One region of the Streptomyces sp. NPDC001231 genome, then DNA from elsewhere that is predicted to be linked to it. Evidence: riboswitches for the same ligand, from Rfam matches in the RefSeq annotation. Region 1 holds a riboswitch; each other region holds the start of a gene.
What was found. Region 1 has a riboswitch for thiamine pyrophosphate ahead of ACFY3J_RS10070 (thiamine ABC transporter substrate binding subunit). Riboswitches for the same ligand answer to the same signal wherever they lie in the genome.
Positions count from the first base shown of each region.

Region 2: another riboswitch for thiamine pyrophosphate. It lies ahead of thiC (phosphomethylpyrimidine synthase ThiC); the one in region 1 lies ahead of ACFY3J_RS10070 (thiamine ABC transporter substrate binding subunit).
Region 3: another riboswitch for thiamine pyrophosphate. It lies ahead of thiO (glycine oxidase ThiO); the one in region 1 lies ahead of ACFY3J_RS10070 (thiamine ABC transporter substrate binding subunit).

Region 1 is NZ_JBIAXS010000006.1:206,361-209,629, reverse strand. Features, by position in the region: gene ACFY3J_RS10075 (ABC transporter permease) at 1-682, opposite strand, end outside; gene ACFY3J_RS10070 (thiamine ABC transporter substrate binding subunit) at 730-1,806, opposite strand; TPP riboswitch at 1,888-1,993, opposite strand; gene rlmN (23S rRNA (adenine(2503)-C(2))-methyltransferase RlmN) at 2,026-3,132, opposite strand; gene ACFY3J_RS10060 (hypothetical protein) at 3,258-3,269, opposite strand, start outside.
Region 2 is NZ_JBIAXS010000005.1:98,117-101,385, reverse strand. Features, by position in the region: gene ACFY3J_RS08175 (YibE/F family protein) at 1-1,075, opposite strand, end outside; TPP riboswitch at 1,147-1,324, shown strand; gene thiC (phosphomethylpyrimidine synthase ThiC) at 1,317-3,149, shown strand.
Region 3 is NZ_JBIAXS010000002.1:165-3,433, forward strand. Features, by position in the region: gene ACFY3J_RS02745 (thiazole synthase) at 1-722, opposite strand, end outside; gene thiS (sulfur carrier protein ThiS) at 726-926, opposite strand; gene thiO (glycine oxidase ThiO) at 923-2,089, opposite strand; TPP riboswitch at 2,086-2,198, opposite strand; gene ACFY3J_RS02760 (NAD(P)/FAD-dependent oxidoreductase) at 2,417-3,269, shown strand, end outside.

The sequences.
Region 1 (3,269 bases):
CGGTGGCCAGGTCGAAGATCTCGGACGTCTGCCGGTAGATCTCCACCTCGAGGGTCGAGAAGGTCGGGCCGCCGAGGATCTGCACCACACCGAAGGAGGTGAACGTGAACAGGAAGACCATGAGCGCGGCGGCGGCGACCGCGGGCGCCAGCGCGGGCAGGGTGACCTTGCGCCAGGCGGCGAGCGGCGAGGCGCCGAGCATCCGGGCCGCCTCCTCCTGGCGCGGGTCGAGCCCCGCCCACAGACCGCCCACGGTCCGTACGACGACGGCGTAGTTGAAGAAGACGTGGGCGAGCAGGATCGCCCAGACCGTGGTGTCCAGCCGTACGCCCCACAGTTCGTCGAGCAGGCCGCCGCGCCCGACCAGCGCGAGGAACGCGGTGCCGACCACGACCGTGGGCAGCACGAACGGCACGGTGACGACGGCCCGCAGGACCTGCCGGCCGGGGAAGTCGAGGCGCGCGAGGACATAGGCGCCGGGCAGGGCTACGAGCAGGGTGAGCACGGTGGAGGCGAGCGCCTGCCAGGTGGTGAACCACAGCACGTGCCGGATGTCGGACTGCCCGAGCACATCGGCGATCCGCCCCAACCGCCAGGCCCCGTCGGCCTCCAGACCGCGCCGGACGATCGCGGCCACGGGGTAGGCGAAGAACGCCGCGAAGAACGCGACGGGCACGGCCATGAGACCGAGCCGCGCCGCGTTCCCCGTCCGGCGGCCGCGTCCGCGGCCTACCTGAGGACGAGCGAGGTCCACGACTTGACCCACTGGTCACGGTTGGCGGCGATCTTGGCGGGGGCCATGGTCTCGGGGTTCTTGGCCTGGGGGCCGTACTCCGCGAACTCCGGGGGGACCTGGGCGCCTTCGCGCACCGGGTAGACGAACATGTTCAGCGGCATGTCGTCCTGGAACTTCTTGGTGATCAGGAAGTCCAGGAGGGCCTTGCCCCCTTCGGTGTTCCCGGCGTTGGCGAGCAGTCCCGCGTACTCGACCTGGCGGAAGCAGGTGCCCTGCGCGACGCCGGTCGGCGCGGTCTTCGGCCGCGGGTCGGCGTAGATGACCTCGGCGGGCGGCGAGGAGGCGTAGGAGACGACGAGGGGACGGTCGCCCTTGGCCTTCCTGCCGCCGGCGGATCCGGAGAACTCCTGGTTGTAGGCCTGCTCCCAGCCGTCGACGACCTTGACGCCGTTGGCCTTGAGCTTCTTCCAGTAGTCCTGCCAGCCCTTGTCGCCGTACTGGGCGGCGGTGCCGAGCAGGAAGCCGAGGCCGGGCGAGGAGGTGGCGGCGTTCTCGGTGACGAGGAGGTTCTTGTACTCCGGCTTGACCAGGTCGTCGAACGAGGCGGGCGGGGTCAGCTTGTGGTCGGCGAAGTACTTCTTGTCGTAGTTGACGCAGATGTCGCCGGTGTCGATGGGCGTGACCCGGTGCTTCGCCTCGTCGACGCGGTACTGCGGCAGGATCAGGTCCGAACCCTTCGGCTCGTACGACTGGAACAGCCCGTTGTCCAGGGCGCGGGACAGCAGCGTGTTGTCGACGCCGAAGAAGACGTCGCCCTGCGGGTTGTCCTTGGTGAGGATGGCCTTGTTGACGGCCTGGCCGGCGTCGCCGTCCTCGAGGACCTTGACCTTGTAGCCGGAGCTCTTCTCGAAGTCCGCGATGACGCTCTTGGAGACGGCCCATGAGTTGTGGCTGACCAGGGTCACCGTCCTGGAGCCGGCCGAACTCTTCTCGCCCGGCGACGAACCGCACGCCGACAGCGTGACCAGGCCGAGCCCGACCGCCACGGCGGCGAACGTCTTGGTGTGCACTGAAGTCCTCCTGGGGGTTGGCCAGGAAGAGACGCGGCCCTGCCCGGGATCCGCGAGGGACACCCGGGCAGGGCACAACAGCTTGAGTGATGACCGAACTTCCTACCCAGAATGACCTGGGCGAGGTTCAGAGGGTCTGCGGCCGGTGCCGCACTCTCAGCGCTGTGGCGCTCCCCTGTCGGAATATGAAGATGTGTGCGGTATCAGCCTACCGTCCGGCTACCTTTCGGTGGCAGCCAGCTGACCGCAGGCGCCGTCGATCTCCTGCCCGCGGGTGTCCCGGATGGTCACCGGCACACCGTGGGCGGCGATCGCCTCGACGAACGCCTTCTCGTCCTCGGGGCGGGACGCCGTCCACTTGGAGCCGGGCGTCGGGTTCAGCGGGATGAGGTTGACGTGCACCGGCCTGCCCTTGAGCAGCCGGCCGAGCCGGTCGCCGCGCCACGCCTGGTCGTTGATGTCCCGGATCAGCGCGTACTCGATGGACAGCCTGCGCCCGGACCTGGCGGTGTACTCGAATCCGGCGTCGAGCACCTCCCGCACCTTCCACCGCGTGTTGACCGGGACGAGCGTGTCGCGCAGCTCGTCGTCCGGTGCGTGCAGGGAGATGGCGAGGCGGCACTTGAAGCCCTCGTCGGAGAACCGGTGGATGGCCGGAACCAGACCCACCGTCGAGACGGTGATCCCGCGCTGGGACAGGCCGAGCCCGTCCGGCTCGGGGTCGGTCAGGGCTCGGATGGCGCCGACGACGCGGTTGTAGTTGGCGAGCGGCTCGCCCATGCCCATGAAGACGATGTTCGACAGGCGCGCGGGACCACCGGGGACCTCTCCGTCCCGCAGGGCGCGCATCCCGTCCACGATCTGGTGCACGATCTCGGCGGTGGACAGGTTCCGGTCGAGCCCGGCCTGTCCCGTGGCGCAGAACGGGCAGTTCATTCCGCAGCCCGCCTGCGAGCTGATGCACATGGTCACCCGGTCCGGGTAGCGCATGAGCACCGACTCCACGAGCGTGCCGTCGAACAGGCGCCACAGCGTCTTGCGCGTGGTCCCCTCGTCGGTCGACAGATGCCGTACGACCGTCATCAGCTCGGGAAGCAGCGCCTCCTGGAGCTTGGCGCGGGATCCGGCGGGGATGTCGGTCCACTGCTCCGGGTCGTGCGCGTACCGCGCGAAGTAGTGCTGCGAGAGCTGCTTGGCACGGAACGGCTTCTCGCCGATCGCGGCGACGGCCTCCTTGCGCTCGGCGGGCGACAGGTCGGCAAGGTGCCGCGGCGGCTTCTTGGCACCGCGCGGGGCGACGAAAGTGAGTTCTCCGGGCTTGGGCATGGTGGTACCAGTGTCGCAGATCCACTTGGGTGACCTGCGGCTGTCGCTCCCTACGGCTGTCGTTAGCAGTCGTCACCGGTCGCTACTGAGCGGCCTCGGACGGCCCACAGACGGCCCAGGGGCGATCACGCGTCGAC
Region 2 (3,269 bases), on a different contig from region 1:
TGACACCGGCGAGCAGCAGGCCGCTCATGTCTATCGACGGATACAGGCCGTGGATCAGACCGGTGCTGTCGTCGGTGTTGCCGGTCAGCGCGGCCCAGCCGATGAACAGCGAGCCCAGGAAGCCGATCAGCATCAGCGAGATCAGCGTGCCGAGCACCGCGACCGAGGTACGGGCGGACAGGCCGTGACACATGTACAGCGCGATCAGCATGATGGCGCTGGCCCCCACCACCGCCACGACCAGAGGGTTCGAGCCCTGCAGGATCGCGGGCAGGATGAAGAGGTTCAGCACCAGGAAGCTGATGGCCAGCGCGACCAGCGCCATCACGCCCCGCATCCGCCCGACGACCACGACGGCGAGTGCGAAGAGACCGGCCAGCAGCGCCATCGGGAAGCGCCGGTTGACGTCGGTGACCGAATACTGCAAGTCCTTGGGTGCCGAGGGCTCGTAGGCGACCACGACCTTCTCGCCCTGGTGCAGCTGCCGGGACTGGTCGGGCTGCACGATCTCGGTGAAGGTACGGCCCTTGTCCTTGCCGCCGTCCACCCGGATCGTGGCCTTCTTGCAGTTCCCGGCCTGCTGCTGCGCGGAGGAACCCTCGGCGGTGGAGGTGTCGCCGGTCGGTGTGCCCCCGGAGGCGTTCACCGACTGGCAGCTGACCCGGAGCACCTCGACGACGGTGGCCTGCTGCGTCTGCCGGTCGAAGCCCACCCCGGTGCGCTCGTGCGACGGGGCGCCGCCGGGCCACAGCACGGCGAGTCCGGCAGCCACCAGTGCGGCGAACGGGATGAGGATCGCCGCGATCACCTTGCGGAGGTGTTTCGACACGGGTGCGGCCGGTCCGTGGCTGTGACTGTGCCCGCCACCGCTTCCCGGGCCGTGCCCGGTGCCGTTCCCCGGGCCGTGCCCGGTGCCGTTCCCCGGGCCGTGCCCGGTACTGCTCCCCGGCCCGTGCCCGCCACCGGTCGCGGGTCCGTGTCCGTGGCCCGTGGCGGTGGCTTCCTGGCCGTGCCGGAAGTCCTGTCCGCGTCGGGGCTCGGGCGGCGGATGGGGGAACTGCTCTGTCGTGGTCACCGCCCGATCATCGCAAGAACGGCACAGGCCCACTGTTCACCGCGCCACAAATGACGCTAGCGTGGAGGCACCTTTGCACACGCGGGAGCTCGGAGCACCGGGCTGAGAGGGCGCTGACCTCCGTCTTTGCGATGTTTCACGTGGAACGTGCGATGTTTCACAGGAAACGCCGGCAGACGGACACCGCTGCGTCGACCGCTGAACCTGTTACCGGGTAATGCCGGCGTAGGGAGTAGGTCTCATGACCAACAAGGACGTACGCACGCCTGCCTCCAAGCAGATCTCCAGCGACGCGGAGCGGATCGATTCCGACGCCTCCGGCGGGGAGGCCGGGAAGTCCATCGGCTGGCACAAGGGCTACGTGGAGGGCTCACGCCCCGATCTGCGAGTGCCGGTCCGTCAGGTGCACCTCACCAACGGGCAGTCCGTCACGCTGTACGACACCTCCGGCCCGTACACCGATCCACTCGTCGGTACCGATGTCCGCAGGGGCCTGCCGCCGTTGCGGGAGAACTGGATCGTGGCCCGCGGCGACACCGAGGAGTACGCGGGCCGTCCCGTCCGTCCCGAGGACGACGGGATCAAGCACACCTCGCCACGCGGCGGTCTGCGCAACCTCGACGCGGTGTTTCCGGGACGGCCGCGCCAGCCGCGCCGCGGCCGCGACGGAGGAGCGGTGACGCAGCTCGCCTACGCGCGCCGCGGGGAGATCACGCCGGAGATGGAGTTCGTGGCCATCCGGGAGAACGTTGCTCCCGAGACCGTCCGCGAGGAGATCGCGGCGGGCCGCGCGGTGCTGCCGGCCAACGTCAACCACCCGGAGATCGAGCCGATGATCATCGGCAAGCGGTTCCTGGTGAAGGTCAACGCCAATATCGGAAACTCCGCGGTGTCCTCCTCCATCGAGGAGGAGGTGGAGAAGATGACCTGGGCGACCCGCTGGGGCGCCGACACGGTCATGGACCTCTCCACCGGCCGCAACATCCACACCACCCGTGAGTGGGTGCTGCGCAACTCCCCCGTCCCCATCGGCACGGTCCCGCTCTACCAGGCCCTGGAGAAGGTCGACGGCAAGGCCGAGGAACTGACCTGGGAGATCTACAAGGACACCGTCATCGAGCAGGCCGAACAGGGCGTGGACTACATGACCGTCCACGCCGGGGTACGCCTCGCCTACGTGCCGCTGACCGCGAACCGTAAGACCGGAATCGTCTCGCGCGGCGGCTCGATCATGGCCGCCTGGTGCCTGGCGCACCACAAGGAGTCGTTCCTCTACGAGAACTTCGAGGAGCTCTGCGAGATCCTCGCCGCCTACGACGTCACGTACTCGTTGGGCGACGGACTCCGGCCCGGCTCGATCGCGGACGCCAACGACGAGGCACAGTTCGCGGAACTGCGCACGCTCGGGGAACTCGGCCGGATCGCCAGGCGTTTGGACGTACAGACCATGATTGAGGGCCCGGGCCATGTCCCGATGCACAAGATCAAGGAGAACATCGACCTTCAGCAGGAGATCTGCGATGAGGCTCCGTTCTATACGCTCGGCCCGCTGACGACGGACGTCGCCCCGGCGTACGACCACATCACCTCCGGCATCGGCGCCGCGATGATCGCCTGGTGGGGCACGGCCATGCTCTGCTACGTGACGCCCAAGGAGCACCTGGGGCTGCCCAACCGTGACGACGTCAAGACCGGCGTCATCACCTACAAGATCGCCGCCCACGCGGCCGACCTCGCCAAGGGGCACCCGGGCGCGCAGGAGTGGGACGACGCACTGTCCGACGCCCGCTTCGAGTTCCGGTGGGAGGACCAGTTCAATCTCTCCCTCGACCCGGACACGGCACGGGAGTTCCACGACGAGACCCTCCCGGCGGAACCCGCCAAGACGGCCCACTTCTGCTCGATGTGCGGCCCGAAGTTCTGCTCGATGAAGATTAGCCAAAGCATCACAGAGCGGTTCGGCGGTGCAGCGGCTGAGGGGGCCACGGCGGAGGAGATCGCTGAGGGCATGCTGCAGAAGTCGAAGGAGTTCGCGGAGGCGGGGAACCGGGTGTACCTGCCCATCGCGGACTGATGGAGCGGCTGGGTAGTTCTTCTGCTGAGCGGGGCTACCCAGCCGCCGGCCGCATGGAACCATGCTGCTTCTGCGCAGGAGGGCAGGTCGACTCGCCTCGAAAAACTGGTTCGTAGGCGG
Region 3 (3,269 bases), on a different contig from region 1:
TTGGGGATCCGCCCGGCCAGCCGGGCCAGCCGCCCCGCCTCGACGGCGGACCGCATCGCCGCGGCCATCATCACGGGCTCCTGCGCCCGCGTCACCGCCGAGGCGAGCATCACCCCGGCACACCCCAGCTCCATGGCCAGCGCCGCGTCCGAGGCCGTACCGGCGCCGGCGTCCAGAATCACCGGCACGCGCGCGTGCTCCACGATCAGCTGGAAGTTGTGCGGGTTGCGGATGCCGAGCCCGGACCCGATGGGCGAGCCCAGGGGCATGATCGCGGCGCAGCCCACGTCCTCCAGCTTCCGCGCCAGCACCGGATCGTCGTTCGTGTACGGCAGCACCGTGAACCCGTCGTCGACCAGCGTCTCCGCCGCGTCCAGCAGCTCGATCGGGTCCGGCAGCAGCGTGCGCTCGTCGGCGACGACCTCCAGCTTGACGAGGTCCGTGCCCAGCGCCTCCCGCGCCAGCCGGGCGGTGAGCACCGCCTCACCCGCGGTGAAGCAGCCCGCGGTGTTGGGCAGCACCCGGATCCCGAGCGACTCCAGCACCGACAGCACGGAGCCGCGCACCGAGGGGTCCACCCGCCGCATGGCGACCGTGGTCAGCTCCGTGCCGGAGGCTGTGAGCGCCCGCTCCAGTACCTCCAGGCTGGGCGCGCCGCCGGTGCCCATGATCAGCCGGGAGGTGAAGGACGTACCACCGAGGACGAAGGGATCGTCGGCCATGGCTCAGCCTCCCTGGACGGCGGTCAGCACTTCGACGCGGTCGCCCTCGGCCAGGGCCGTGGACGACCACCGCGCGCGCGGGACGACGGTCTCGTTGAGGGCGGCGGCCACCCCGGAGGGCGCCGCGCTCAGGGTCCGCACGACGGTGTCGAGGGACGTGCCGGGCGTGACCCGGCGGGGCTCGCCGTTGACGGAGATGTTCATACGGGCCGCTCCGTGAGTGCCGTGGTGTGAAAACGCCTGGGGGAGAAGGGACGGACCTCGTCCGGCAGCTCGCCGGTGGTCAGGACGTGCGCCATGGCGTCACCGGTGACCGGCGTGAGCAGCACGCCGTTGCGGAAGTGCCCGGTGGCCAGCAGCAGGCCGTCCAGCCCGGTCGGGCCGAGCAGCGGCGCGTTGTCGGGGGAGCCGGGCCGGAGTCCCGCCCGGGTCTCCGTGAGCGGCAGCTCGGTGATCCCGGGCACCAGCTCGTGCGCGTCGCGCAGCAGCTCGTACACGCCGCCCGCCGTCACCGTCGTGTCCCAGCCCAGCTCCTCGCTCGTGGCCCCGACGACCAGCTCGCCGCTGAGCCGCGGCACCAGGTAGACCTGGCTGCCGCGCACCACGGCGCGCACGGTACGGCTCAGGAACGGCGCGTACCGCTTCGGTACCGTCAGCCGCAGCACCTGCCCCTTCACCGGCCGCACCGGCGGCAGCACGTCGTCCGGGACGCCCCCGAGCCGTCCGCTGTGGCTGCCCGCCGCGAGCACCACGCGGTCCGCGGCCGGCGCGGTGCCGTCGCGCAGCACACAGCCCGTGGCGCGGTCGCGGGCGACGGTGAGCCGCTCGGCCCACCCGCGGTGGAAGACCACGCCCGCCCGCTCGCAGGCCGTGACCAGGGCGCCGGCGAGCCGCCGCGGGTCGATCTGGTGGTCGCCGTCCACCCTCAGCCCGCCGCGGACGCCCGGCGCGAGCATCGGTTCGAGCCGGCGGCACTCCCGCCCGGACAGCCACTCGGAGTCCAGGCCCGAACGGCGTTGAAGGTCGTGCAGTTCCCGCAGGTGGGCGCGGTCGTCGGCGTCCAGTGCGACGGCGAGGGTGCCGCAGCGGCGGTAGCCGAGGTCGTGGCCGGTCAGCCCGGTCAGCTCGGCCACGAAGTCCGGGTAGCGGCGGGCGGAGGCCAGGTTGAGTCCGAGCAGGGTCTGCTCGCCGTAGTGCAGTTCGGTGACGGCGGCCAGCATCCCGGCGGCCACCTGTGCGGCCCCGCCGCCCGGCTCGGGGTCCACCACGGCCGTGGTGAACCCGCGCTGCGCCGAGCGCCAGGCCGTCACCAGCCCGATGATCCCGCCCCCCACGACGAGGACGTCTGATGTACGTGGCAACGACATGGGCGTCCAGCTCCTCCCTTCGCCGGCATGACCCGGATCAGGTTCGTACGGTCGGAGGCCGCCAGCCTCCCTCTCAGCCCGGTGCGTCCGGGCTCCCGCGAGTGCTTGTACGGTGGCCACCCTAGCCCGCGGAGCGTCGCCCCAGTAAGGGAGCCTTCCGTCCGGGCCGAGTACGCCGGGTACGCCGAGTACGCGGAGACGGGACGTCGTACGAGGCCATCCGGCGGGTACCAGGGGAGACGACCGGCTCGACTTCCGGTACGGCCGGCCCAAGCGGGACGGAACGCCCCCTGACTGACGGCCTGTCAGTTGACTTATGGTGATCAGGTGAGCGACCAGACGCAGGAACAGGGCACATCAGGGCCGCGGCGCGTGGTCGTCGCGGGCGCGGGCATGGCCGGCGTGCAGACCGCGGTCGCCCTGCGCGAGCAGGGCTTCACCGGCACCGTGACACTGATCGGCGCCGAACCCCACCAGCCCTACGACCGGCCGCCGCTGTCCAAGGCCGTCCTGCTGGGCAAGGCCGAGGGTTCCGCCTTCGACATCGACTTCGAGGCGCTCGACCTCGAACTGAGGCTCGGCTGCGAGGCGCTGGCCGTGCGGCCCGACGCGCATGTGCTGGAGACCTCGGCCGGTCCGGTGCCGTACGACGTCCTCGTCCTGGCCACCGGTGCCGAACCGATTCGGCTGCCCGGCGCGGAGGGCGTTCCCGGGGTCCACCTGCTGCGCACCCTGGACGACGCCGAACGGCTGCGGCCGGTGCTCACCGAGCAGCACGACATCGTGGTCGTCGGCGCGGGCTGGATCGGCGCCGAGTTCGCCACCGCCGCGCGCGAGGCGGGCTGCGCCGTGACCGTCGTGGAGGCCGCGGACCGGCCGCTCGCGGGGGCGCTGCCCGCGGAGGTGGCCGAGCCGATGACCGCCTGGTACGCCGACAGCGGCGCCGAACTGCGTACCCACGCGCGCGTGGAGCGCGTCGAACCCGGCGCGGTGGTGCTCGACGACGGCGCGCGGCTGCCCGCGGGCGCCGTCGTGGTCGGCATCGGCGCGCGCCCCGCCACCGGCTGGCTGGCCGGCTCCGGCATCGAGCTGGGCCGGCACGGGGACGTGCTGGCCGACGACCACCTGCGCACGTCCGTGCCGGACGTGTACGCGGTCGGCGACTGCGCCTCCTTCCCCT